4 regions of the Pelosinus sp. sgz500959 genome follow, and region 4 is predicted to be linked to each of the others. Evidence: riboswitches for the same ligand, from Rfam matches in the RefSeq annotation. Region 4 holds a riboswitch; each other region holds the start of a gene.

Region 1 (3,155 bases), on a different contig from region 4:
CAGATTTACTGGCCTCTAATGCTTGCGCTAAATCTTCAATGATATCCCGGACATCTTCAATCCCAATGGACAATCGAACCATATCATCTGGTGCCCCAGCACTAGCCCGTTGCTCAGCAGTAAGTTGAGAATGAGTCGTACTTGCGGGATGGATGACCAAGGACTTGGCATCCCCTACGTTTGCAAGCAAGGAAAATAAATTCAATGAATTGATTAATTTCCGACCAGCTTCCAATCCGCCTTTAATACCAAAGGTAAAAATAGAACCTGCGCCTTTTGGCAAATATTTTTGTGCTTTTTCATAATCAGCATGGCTCGCCAGACTTGGATAACTGACCCAACTGACCTGTTCATGTTTTTCAAGATATTGAGCAACAGCCAAGGCGTTTTCAGCATGACGCTGCATACGAAGATGAAGAGTTTCTAGCCCTTGCAGAAATGCAAAACTATTGAAAGGACTTAAACAAGCACCTAAGTCGCGTAAAATTTGTACTCTCAGACGAATGATATAAGCTAAAGGTCCAAGAGCCTCTGTATATTTTAAGCCATGATAACTAGGATCTGGTTCACTGAGCAGTGGGAATTTGCCATTATTCCAGTCGAATTTTCCACTATCAATGACCAGCCCGCCCATTGAAGTTCCATGTCCACCGATAAATTTCGTCGCTGAGTGAATGACAATATCAGCACCAAAGTCGATTGGGCGACAGAGATAAGGAGTTGCAAAGGTACTATCAACAATGAGAGGAATACCATGCTTATGAGCAATTGCAGCCACCTTTTCAATATCAAGGACATCAATTTTAGGATTACCAATGGTTTCTGCATACAAAGCCTTAGTATTCGGCGTAATGGCTTTTTCAAAATTAACAGGATCACTGGGATCAACAAAATGCACTTTAATTCCTAGGCGAGGCAGGTTATAAGCAAACATATTATAAGTTCCACCATACAAAGTAGAGGAACTAACAATTTCATCTCCCGCTTGGGCAATATTGAAAATCGCTGCACTGATGGCTGCATGTCCTGAGGCAAAAGCCAAAGCGCCTACTCCACCTTCTAAAGCTGCGATCCTTTTTTCTAGTACGTCTGTCGTTGGATTCATAAGACGGGTATAAATATTGCCACTTTCTTTTAGCTCAAATAAATTGGCCGCATGTTCACTATCCCTAAAATTATAAGCTGTCGTTTGATAAATAGGCACTGCTCTTGATCCTGTAGTTGGATCTGGCTCTTGCCCTCCATGCACAGCTAATGATTCAAACCGCAAATTTTCTGGTAATGCCATTATAACACCCTCCATTTTTTGTTGATCTATATTACTAGCCTTCAGTTGACTGATCAGCTTGTTCTTCGTTTATATACCATCACCATAGAGGCCCACCAAGGCAGCAAACCGCTGTTTTTCCGTACGATCAATTTGAATGATCCGACCTTCTTTAATTACAATCACAACTTGCCCATATTCCATATTTTCAAAAGCTTCTAAAATTCTCGCCCTCACCCCTGGAATATCACAATTTTCTTTTAACCCTTGCGGTAGTTCGCAACTTTTTCCATTTAATTCCGCTGGCCTAATTTTTTCATTTCTTTCGATTTGCACTAAACGCGAATCTTGATAAATTAAAGCAACATTTCCATGAAACGTATTGTTCAAGATGGTCATAATCTGATCCATGGCACAAGGACTAACAGCATTTTTTTTTGATTTTAGTACTGTTTTATTCTCTTTTGGTAACATATAAACACCTCTACAGTCATTATTCTCAAAGAAAACTTGGCTTGCACCAAGCCTTAGTTGCCCTTGCTTGTAATCGAGAAAGTGTTATACTTTCTGATTCCAAAAATATCCCCTTTCCGAAGAAAGGGGATTCATCTACAATCGCCTTTCTCTCATCTTACAGGAAAGCTCCTGCTGGAATTAGCACCTCTGTGCAATTGCACTGGTTGCCGGGTGTCATCGGGCCATTCCCTCGACCTCTCTGGATAAGAGTAGTATGCTATTAATTTTATTATTGATAATAACATGATGCTTTATCGGTGTCAATGCTTATTAATAAATCTGTTTATAAAGAAAACTTGATTTTAATCAAGGCTCAGCAGAGAGTAAAGTCTTATAATAACGAAGGCTGTGAAGTTGAGTTCCCTTCACAGCCTCTAGATTCCCAAATCAGCTTATTTTAATTTTCCACCTTCGATAACAATATCTTCTGGGTTAAGAGTTTCTCCATACACAGGTTTTAAGGTTGCATCATAAGCTTTGTGAACAAAATTTTCTTTACCAAGAGTTTCTAATTCTGTGTTAATCCAGTTTAGGAGTTCTGCATTACCTTTTTTAACAGCAGGCGCGATGGTATCAAGACTACCTAATGTTGAAACACCTACATTAAAGCCTGCATTCTCCTTTGCCCACGCAAATAGTAAAGTATTATCATTAGACAAAGCAACGCCACGTTTATCTTTCAAAGCCTCAAAGGATTGTGTAATTTGATCAAATTTTAATAATTCTACATCTGGATGATTTTTGGTGAAATAAGTTTCAGCAGTGGTGCCTTTAACCACAATCAGTTTTTTACCTTTTAGTTGATCGACAGAAGTAATCTGCTCACCAGATGGTGACACGACACCAAGAGCAACTTTCATGTACGGATTCGCAAAATCAACTTTTTTCTTTCTGTCTTCAGTAACCGTGAAGTTTGCTAAAATAAGATCCACCTTATTAGCCTCAAGGAATTCCACTCTGCTCGCTGGTTCAGCTAATACATACTCAATCTTGGATTCATCACCAAGAAGATCTTTCGCAAATCGTTTGGCAATATAAACATCAAATCCTTGATTTTTGCCATTTGCATCCACAAAACCAAATGGAGGTTTATCACCAAATACACCGATTCTGATTACCCCACGTTTTTTGATGTCTTCAATGCTCCCCTTGGCAACTGTCTGCTCCGTTTTGGTATCAGGTGTTTTTGTAGTCGTTGTTGAACCGCAACCTGCTAATACTCCAACTAGTGCCATGGCACTCAATGCAACTGCTACTATTTTCTTTAAATTTTTCATGTAAAACTCTCCTTTTTTTTAATTAATATTGAAATATATTTAAAAATTGCCGGGCACGTTCGGTTTTGGGCGTTGTGAAAAATTCTTCTGGACCG
Region 2 (3,155 bases), on a different contig from region 4:
AAAACATACATAATGTAATCCGTAATAAAATATTGAATACCAATCGCCCAGAACTGTGGCGATCCTAAGAAACTTTTCCATGGCGCTAATTCTTTGTCAACTTCTTGACTTTGCCCTTCCTCGATATAATCAGCTTCAGCGGAGTTGACAAATCGACTGTTACGAGGAGAATCAACAGCTAAATAATACCAAAGAGCAGCTAGCACTACGCCCACTACACCAAAAATAATAAAAACAGAGCGCCACCCAAAAGCCATCATTAAGGCCACTGTAATGGATGGACCAACTACAGGCCCAAAAAATACACCACTCAACATAAATGAAGAGGCTCGCCCTTTTTCGGCTCCGTTAAACCAACGATACATAAACCGTCCCAAAGAAGGAGCCATGGGTCCTTCGCCCACACCAAAAAGCGCACGTACAATGGCAAAAGAAGTAAAGCTATTACAAAATGCTGTAGCTGATGTAAAGACCGACCACCAAATAGCTGCGATCGCTAATACTCGCCGATGACCGAAATACTCTGACATAATTCCGCCAGGTATTTGCATCAAAGAATATCCAACAAAAAAAGCAGTTTGCATTAACCCCATATTAATTTTGTCAAAACCAAATTCTTGCATAATGGTTGGAGTGGCTACTGATAAGTTTACACGATCCATATAAGAAATGAAACTAATAAAAAACATAAGTATTGCTAAATTCCACCGAAATTTTGTAGGACCCTCGTTCATAAAAAAACCTCCTCATTAATAAAATAAGCCCCTTACATAAAGTCGCAAACAAACGACCTCCCGTCAGGGCTTTCACCGTCCTCCTATACACGTATACACATGCATTACACCGTTATGTCCTTATTAGAAAGACTAAAATCGTTAATTTTTATTATAATATGGGTGAATTTACATGTCAACTCTTAAAATTTCTAATTTTTTTCCATTTAAATTGTGCTTGACATACAAATTAAGACCATGCTAAAATTATCAACAATAACTACATAGATTCATCAAGAGTTAGCTGAGGGATTGGCCCAATGAAGCTACGGCAACCATTGCAACATGCAAAAAGGTGCCACTTCCAACAGGAATGTTTCCTGACAGATGAAGATCGCGATTACATCAAATCCTCTTCATAATTGTGAAGAGGATTTTTTAGTACAAAGGAGTCGATAATATGAATAATGAACACTCTAAGCAAAATGCAGTACGGTACGCTTCCGAGAAAGCTAGTCGCTTTACTGAATCAGTGATTCGGGAAATGTCTCGCATTGCGACTGCCCACAATGCTATCAATCTAGCACAAGGTTTTCCTGATTTCCCCGCATCGGATGAAATCAAACAAGCAGCAGTTACAGCGATCCTAGAAGACCACAATCAATATGCCATTACCTGGGGCACTAAGTCCCTTCGCGATGCAATTGCTCTTAAAAACAAACGAGATTACGGTATCGAGCTTGATCCTGAGCGACAGATTACAGTGTGTTGCGGTTCGACAGAAGGCATGGTAGCCACCTTGCTCGCTACTGTCAATCCAGGAGACGAAGTCATTATTTTTCAACCTTTTTATGAAAATTACGGTCCTGACGCAATCCTATGTGGGGCAACGCCAAAATATGTACAACTCCATCCTCCTGAATTTAACTTTAATGTAGACGAATTAACAGCCGCTTTTTCTGAACGTACAAGGGCCATTATCATCAATACCCCTAATAATCCAACAGGTAAAGTTTTTAATCGAGAAGAATTAACCCTCATTGCTAACTTATGCATCAAATATGATGTCTTAGCAATTACGGATGAAATCTATGAACACATTATCTATGATGACGCGCAGCATATCCCTCTTTATTCCTTACCTGGCATGGCTGAACGCACTATTACTATTAACAGTATTTCTAAAACTTACAGCGTCACTGGCTGGCGTATCGGTTACGTCATTGCTTCCCCACAGATTAGTCAATCCATACGCAAAATGCATGATTTTCTTACAGTGGGCGCTGCGGCTCCCTTACAGGTAGCTGCGGCTCATGCTTTGGGCTTTGCTGAGAGTTATTACCAAAAACTTATTAGTTTTTATGCTCAGCGTCGGGATTTCATGTTAAAGGAATTGACTGCGATTGGATTTCAATGTGCTAGGCCCTCAGGTGCCTATTATATTATGGCTGATATTGCTCCCTTTGGTTGGAAAAATGACATTGACTTTGCCCGCTACTTAGCAGAAAAAGTGGGAGTCGCTGTCGTACCTGGTTCAAGTTTTTATAAAGAAGATGCCAATGACAAACATCGGTTCATACGTTTTTGCTTTTGCAAACAATTTTCAACACTAGAGGCAGCTATGGAACGATTACAAAAACTAAAATAAATGGAGGTATAGTTATGAAAAAGTCACTTAAACTCATTGCCCTTTTGGTAGTTCTCATCGTTACCCTTGGTTTAGCTGGATGCAGTCAACAAAGCAGTACACCAAAAGTAGAAAAAACACTAAAAGTCGGCGTAACAGCTGGTCCTCATGCAGAAGTCATGGATGTTGTAAAAAAAGTCGCCGAGAAAGACGGTCTAAAAATTGAAATTGTTGAATTCAATGATTATATCCAACCCAACGTCGCATTAAATCAAGGTGACATTGACGTAAATAGCTTTCAACACCAACCTTATCTTGATAATATCATCAAAGATCGTAAATATGAAATTGTATCTGTAGCCAAAACTGTCATTTTCCCAATGGGCATTTACTCCACTAAAATTAAGAATATCAAAGAATTGCCTGAAGGATCGATTGTAGCCATTCCAAATGATCCAACAAACGGAGGCCGCGCCTTACTGCTACTTGAAAGTAATAATTTGATCAAATTGAAACCAGGAGCCGGCCTCAAAGCTGCTGTTACAGATATTATTGAAAACCCTAAAAAAATCGTAATCAAAGAGCTCGATGCGGCTCAAATTCCTCGTTCCCTTGCTGATATTGATCTGGCCGCTATCAATACAAACTACGCTATCACTGCCGGTCTAGTCCCAACTAAAGATGCCATCGCAATTGAAGACATCAATTCTCCTTATGCAAATATTATCGCTGTACGCACTAAGGACAAAGAGGACCCTGCAATCCAAAAACTAATTAAAGCCTACCATTCCGATGAAGTAAAAGCTTTTATAAAA
Region 3 (3,155 bases), on a different contig from region 4:
GAGCCTGGATTGGTACGTCGGAGTTTGCAGATGCCGCTGGTTTTGCGGCTGCGGAGGCTATGGGGGATGAAAGAGCTGTTAAAACCTTTACACTAATGAAAATTGTTGGTCGTGATATGTTTGTCGGCATATGGGCCATTATGGTTGCTTTTTTATCAGTGACAGTGTGGGAAAATAAAAATTCTGCTACCGCTGAGCGTATTGATAAAGGGGAAATTTGGCGCCGCTTTCCCAAATTTATCATTGGTTTTTTTGCAGCATCCATCTTTATTACTGTGCTGCTTGCGATGATAGAACCTAAAACTGCATCGACTTTTTCAAAAGAGGCGTTAGGTTACATCAAGACTTTGCGTGGTTGGGCATTTACGTGGACTTTTTTAAGCATTGGATTTACGACTCGTTTTCGTGAGTTAACTTCTTTCGGCTGGAAGCCGCTAGTCGCCTTTGCAATTGGTGTATTGATTAATGTTCCTCTTGGTTATTGGTTATCAAACGTATTATTTGTAAATTATTGGATGAATATCTAATGATTTAAACTTCATGAAACTAAAAAAATGACTAAAAGATTAGATTGCCACGGCATTAAAGGAGAAATCATGGAAAAATCAATGGTAGATCATATGACTCGTATTATTCTAAAACCAGTGGAAGAACCTGTATTTTTTGGTCATTTTCCTAAGAATCATGAGGTTGATGCCCGATCTGTAAGGGATTTTGGTCTTCAATTACAACATAAAGCAGAACGGGTTGCTTTAATGATGGAATTGCTTGCGGTAAAGGGATTTGCTTTTAGTTTTCATAAAAATGCTATTTTTGCTGATTCATCAGTGATGGAAGCTCAAGAAGCAAAGGAATACCTACTTGAGAATGGATTCCATGATCAAGAATTTCAAATCTTTCTAGAATATGGACGAAAATGGGGAATTATGTAAAGAAGTCTGTCTTCCATCGGTTTTTTTACCGATGGGAGACAGACTTCTATCATACAGGTTATTATAACAAGGAAAGATCGAAAGGTGTTTCTTGGTAAACATAGTAATTCAGCCAATTAGAAAAAAGCAGGTTGGCTGCACTACGCCAAAGAACAACTGGTGGTTGTGTCGGGTCATCATTGGGATAATAATTTTGTGGGATTTGAACTGAGAGGCCTTGGGCAAGATCACGGTCATATTCAGCTTTGAGGGAGAGAGGATCATACTCCGAATGACCTGCGATGAAAAATTGTCGGCCTTTTAGATCGGCAGCGGCATAAACACCAGAGACCTCAGATTCAGAAAGAATGTGTAGTTCTGGAATCTTCTCAATATCTTCTCTTTTAAATTCAGTATGCCTAGAATGAGGAACGTGGAAGATATCATCAAAACCACGGAATAATTTGATCGGTTGTGTACAGCTTTTTTGGTGAGGAAAAACTCCAAATATTTTTTGAGCAAGGTCATACTTTGGAATGCCATAATGATAGTAGAGTCCAGCTTGAGAAGCCCAACAAATGTGGAGAGTCGAATATACGTGGGTTTTACTCCATTCCATGATTTTGCACAATTCATCCCAATAGGCAACTTCCTCAAAAGGAAGCTGTTCGACAGGTGCACCTGTAATGATCATACCGTCATAGTTACGATCCTTTACATCGTCGAATGTTTCATAAAATTTAATGAGATGTTCTTGAGAGGTATTTGTAGGTGAATAGGTAGCCGTATACATGAAGTCGACTTCTACTTGTAAAGGTGAGTTACCTAGCAGACGAAGAAGTTGTGTTTCAGTTGTGATTTTGATTGGCATTAGATTTAAAATTAATATTCTAAGAGGACGTATATCTTGTGTATAAGCCCGGTTTTCATGAATGACAAAGATGTTTTCGCTTTCAAGGATATTAGTAGCCGGTAAGTTATTGGGAATTTTGATTGGCATGTTGTATTCCTCCATTTTTTCTTTGTATGTAAAAGAGCCCCTTTCCGAGGAAAGGGGCTCTTTAAACCGCACATTCCTCTCATCTTTCAGGATTACTCCTGCTGGAATTAGCACCGTTGCATTGCTGCCGGCTGCCGGGTGTCATAGGGCCAGTCCCTCGACCTCTCTAGATAAGAGTTTATTATTTATTTTTTTATTATAATATCATAAGCAATCAGTAAAGTCAAAGTGAAATTCAATTGATGGATTATAATTTCATTAAGGATTAATTTTCAAGCAATTTAAGTCCTAGATCGTTGACCGTTTGTATATCTTTATCAGCACCGCGTCCTTGTGTTGTTAGATAGTTGCCAATCAGCATACCGTTGATACCAGATAAAAAACCTAAAGGAACGAGTTCGCCTAGATTGCGTTCTCTGCCGCCAGCATAACGAAGAATTTTGGTTGGCAGAATCAAACGGAAAATGGCAAAAGTTTGTAAAATTTCCATAGGATTTAGTTTTTCTTGATTTTCCAGCGCTGTGCCTTTAACTGGGTTTAAGACGTTAATGGGAATTGAGTCTACGTTTAATTCTTTAAGGGTGAAGGCCAGTTCAATGCGTTGACGCCATGTTTCGCCCATACCGATAATTCCACCGGAACACACTTCAATATCAGCGGCTTTTACACGTTTGATTGTATCAATACGTTCTTGATAGGTGTGGCTTGTACAGATTTCTTTAAAATAACTTTCACTTGTTTCTAAGTTATGATGATAGCGAGTAATACCTGCTTCTTTTAAAGCACTTACATGGTCTTCTTGGAGTGTTCCAAGTGAACAACAACGTTGCAGGGAGGTTTCAGTGCCAATTCGTTCAATTGCAGCGGTGATTTTTGCGAAATCTCGATCGCCTTCCATACCACAGCCAGATGTTACGACGCAGAAACGGTAAGCATGATCGGCTTCGGCTTTTTGCGCAGCTTTGATAATATCATCTTCATTCATGAGAGGATATACATCCACATCCACATCGTGATGGACAGATTGGGCACAAAACTTACAGTTTTCAGAGCAGCCGCCTGAACGAGCATTGAGAATTTGGCATGTATCAACATAAGAACCTGTAAATTTCTCGCGAATTTTATTGGCTACGCCTAGCAGCATTGGAATATCTGCTTCCTCAATTGTTGTTAAAGCCATTGCCTCATCAAAAGTAATGTCATTGCCATTTAATATTTTTTTGCCTAATGAAAAAATTAAATCA
Region 4 (3,155 bases):
ACCGAGTTAAATGCACCATTTTAAGATACTTCTCTGCTTTTTCTCGCCGCTCAGCTTTTGGAATTCCGGCAAGTTTCATCCCAAATTCAACATTATCAATGACTTTAAGCCAGGGAAATAAGGCGGCCTCTTGAAACATGACAACACGATCAGGACCGGCCTCTTTCACCTCGTTACCATTACAAATTACTCTACCCGTTGTGGCCTGTTCGAGACCAGCAATAATATTGAGGAGCGTGGATTTTCCACACCCTGATGGTCCCAAAATGCAAACAAATTCACCTTTATGAAACTCAACATTAATGTTATGGAGAGTATTGATCTTATCGGTTTTTGTGATAAAACTTTTACTTACATTCTCTACAATGACACTCATCCATAGCACCTCAATTTTCTATTTCTTTTAGCCCTTTTTCTTTTAGCACTTTATTTAAAATTTTAAAGTTAAACAAATCTTTAAGGTCTGGAGCTGCTTTAATAAACCCTGCATCTAAAGACAACTTTACAAAATCAACTACAGAATCTTTTTCTGGATCATTGGTCACTGTTAAGCGTTTAAAAGCATCATCCAAGATTTGTTTGGCCAAAGGTTTACCTGTTAGCTCTTTGATTTGTGCATTTATACTTTCTTTTGCTTTCTCAGGATTTTGATTAATATAAGATGTTAACTCAACATGAGTTCGAAGAAATTTTTCAATGAGTTCAGGATGTTCTTTAATAAATTTCGTATTGGCAACAACAACAGCTGTCGTATAATTCCCATCACGCCACACTTGTTTTTGATCTAACAATATATTCGCTTTGACTTCACTCACAAGACGTGCTCCCCATGGTTCGGGAACAAGAGCAGCATCAATTTCGCCTTTATCAAGTAAGGTTTTTATATCAGGATTATCCGCTTGCCTAACTTCTACCGTACCACCTTTGGTCGTATCCTTTAAGCCATTTTCCTGTAAAATATGGCGCAGAGATAAATCTTGGGTATTGCCGAATTGGGGAACAGCAACCTTTTTACCACTTAATTCTTTTACATTCGTTAACACTAAATCTTTTCTTGTAATTAAAATGGCCCCTGCATCTGTTGCTCCTGCAATAATCTGCAAATCACCTTTCGATTTCGTATAACCATTAATCGCAGGACCAGGTCCGATATAACCGATATCTACTTCACCAGCAAATAGAGCTTCAATTTCTGCAGGACCCGCATTAAATGTTTTCCATTCAATGGGATTTGATTCTCCTAATGCTTTCTGAAACTCACCATTGGCTCTGCCCACAAGGGCTTGAGAATGAGTAATATTAGGGAAATGAGCAATCCTAACTTTCACATTTTTGTTTTCTGCCGTATTCGTAGAAGTAGAGCATCCGCTTATTCCCCCAGCTACTGCAACAACCAGTGCCACTATAAGTCCAAGCTTTACAAATTTCATTTTCATCGTCCTCCTTATTACTTAATTTTTAATAAAATAAAAAAGACTAAGAGTATCCGCCCTTGAATAGGACATACTCTTAGCCTTTGGTTTTCCAATCGGCTGTTTTATTTAATTTTTCTGATTGTACCATGATAACTTTTACGTGTCAATCTATTTTGATTAAGAAATTTTATATACTAATACAAAAATTTTTAACTCCAAACATCAAAAATGCGATATTGAAGTTAATTTCTTTAATACAACTTATATATATAAATATTGACATCATATCACTGATTATGATATTATCATTAAAAAATTAAACTTCTTATCCAGAGTGGTCGAGGGACTGGCCCTATGACACCCGGCAACCGGCAGCAATGTCACGGTGCTAACTCCAGCAGGATGATAATCCTGAGAGATGAGAGGAAGATGTTGCAAGTTCGCAAACCTCTTTCCTCGAAAATCGGAAAGAGGTTTGTTTTTTTACTATTATTTTACGGTCATATAATAAGGAGGTTTCTATGAATCTACACTCGAAAATTGTTCATATTGGTGTCTGTACTGATGAAAAAACAGGTGCAATTAGCACACCGATTTATCAATCGGCAACATTCCGTCACCCTGCCCTTGGTCAAAGTACAGGTTTTGACTATACACGTAGTCAGAATCCTACTCGCAAGGTCTTAGAAGAAGGAATCGCTACCCTCGAAGGCGGCAGCTTAGGACTTGCTTTTGCTTCAGGTATGGCCGCTATTACGGCATTATTGATGATTTACAAGACAGGTGATCATTTAATTGTGATTGAAGATTGTTATGGCGGTACTTACCGCGTCATCGATAAAGTTTTTAACAATTTTGGTTTAACAGTCACCTTTGTTGATGGCAGCCATCTTAACGAAATCGTGGACGCCATCACACCTTCAACAAAAGCAATTATCGTTGAAACACCAACCAACCCCCTCATGAAAATTGTAGATATCTCTGCAGTTATAAAAGTTGCCCAACCTCATGGTATTCATACGATTGTTGATAATACTTTTTTAACCCCTTATTTTCAGCGTCCTCTTGAACTAGGAGCTGATGTGGTCATTCACAGTGGCAGTAAATACTTATCGGGACATAATGATTTAGTTTGTGGACTCATCGTAGCAAAAGATCTTGAACTTGGTGAACGCATTCGTTATATACAAAATTCTACTGGTGGTATCTTAGGTCCAAATGACAGCTGGCTACTCATTCGCAGTATTAAAACCCTAGCTATACGAATGGAAAAACATAATTCCAATGCCTTAGCCGTCGCAAAATGGCTCCAAAAACATCCAAGAGTGGTGAAAGTTTATTATCCAGGTCTTGATGATCATCCTGGAAAGGCTATACATGACCGTCAAGCATCTGGTTATGGCGGTATGTTATCTTTTGTTGTCGATGATGCAAAATTAGTTCCGACCATATTACGTGAGGTTAAGCTCATTCGCTTTGCGGAGAGCCTTGGTGGAGTAGAATCCCTAATTACATTACCCGCTGTACAGACCCATGCCGATGTGCCTGTTGATGTGCGGAATCGTCTAGGAATCTCGGGCTGTCTGCTTCGCTTATCTGTGGGCATTGAAAATGAAGACGATATTATTCAGGATTTAGAGCAAGCCTTATCTCTATAAGTTGCTGCCTTTAAACTTTGACTTGGTGATTCCTTGAATCTTCCACTCATTTTATCAGCCGCATCGGCGTCCAAGATTTCCC

Evidence for each region. A riboswitch is a leader RNA that binds a small molecule or an ion and turns the genes downstream of it on or off. The one in region 4 is predicted to bind S-adenosylmethionine.
Region 1: another riboswitch for S-adenosylmethionine. It lies ahead of ACAN52_RS06525 (DUF2292 domain-containing protein); the one in region 4 lies ahead of ACAN52_RS02075 (trans-sulfuration enzyme family protein).
Region 2: another riboswitch for S-adenosylmethionine. It lies ahead of ACAN52_RS11505 (pyridoxal phosphate-dependent aminotransferase); the one in region 4 lies ahead of ACAN52_RS02075 (trans-sulfuration enzyme family protein).
Region 3: another riboswitch for S-adenosylmethionine. It lies ahead of metA (homoserine O-succinyltransferase); the one in region 4 lies ahead of ACAN52_RS02075 (trans-sulfuration enzyme family protein).

Annotation. Positions count from the first base shown of each region.
Region 1 covers NZ_JBGJZL010000003.1:350,693-353,847, reverse strand. The annotation lists gene ACAN52_RS06530 (homocysteine synthase) at 1-1,288, opposite strand, end outside; gene ACAN52_RS06525 (DUF2292 domain-containing protein) at 1,358-1,741, opposite strand; SAM riboswitch class I at 1,891-1,993, opposite strand; gene ACAN52_RS06520 (cysteine ABC transporter substrate-binding protein) at 2,176-3,060, opposite strand; gene ACAN52_RS06515 (amino acid ABC transporter ATP-binding protein) at 3,083-3,155, opposite strand, start outside.
Region 2 covers NZ_JBGJZL010000006.1:195,813-198,967, forward strand. The annotation lists gene ACAN52_RS11500 (MFS transporter) at 1-734, opposite strand, end outside; SAM riboswitch class I at 1,001-1,107, shown strand; gene ACAN52_RS11505 (pyridoxal phosphate-dependent aminotransferase) at 1,174-2,361, shown strand; gene ACAN52_RS11510 (MetQ/NlpA family ABC transporter substrate-binding protein) at 2,376-3,155, shown strand, end outside.
Region 3 covers NZ_JBGJZL010000003.1:355,787-358,941, forward strand. The annotation lists gene ACAN52_RS06540 (YeiH family protein) at 1-527, shown strand, start outside; gene ACAN52_RS06545 (hypothetical protein) at 597-932, shown strand; gene metA (homoserine O-succinyltransferase) at 994-1,911, opposite strand; SAM riboswitch class I at 1,988-2,088, opposite strand; gene bioB (biotin synthase BioB) at 2,177-3,155, opposite strand, start outside.
Region 4 covers NZ_JBGJZL010000001.1:470,806-473,960, forward strand. The annotation lists gene ACAN52_RS02065 (ABC transporter ATP-binding protein) at 1-376, opposite strand, end outside; gene ACAN52_RS02070 (aliphatic sulfonate ABC transporter substrate-binding protein) at 387-1,430, opposite strand; SAM riboswitch class I at 1,738-1,840, shown strand; gene ACAN52_RS02075 (trans-sulfuration enzyme family protein) at 1,937-3,073, shown strand.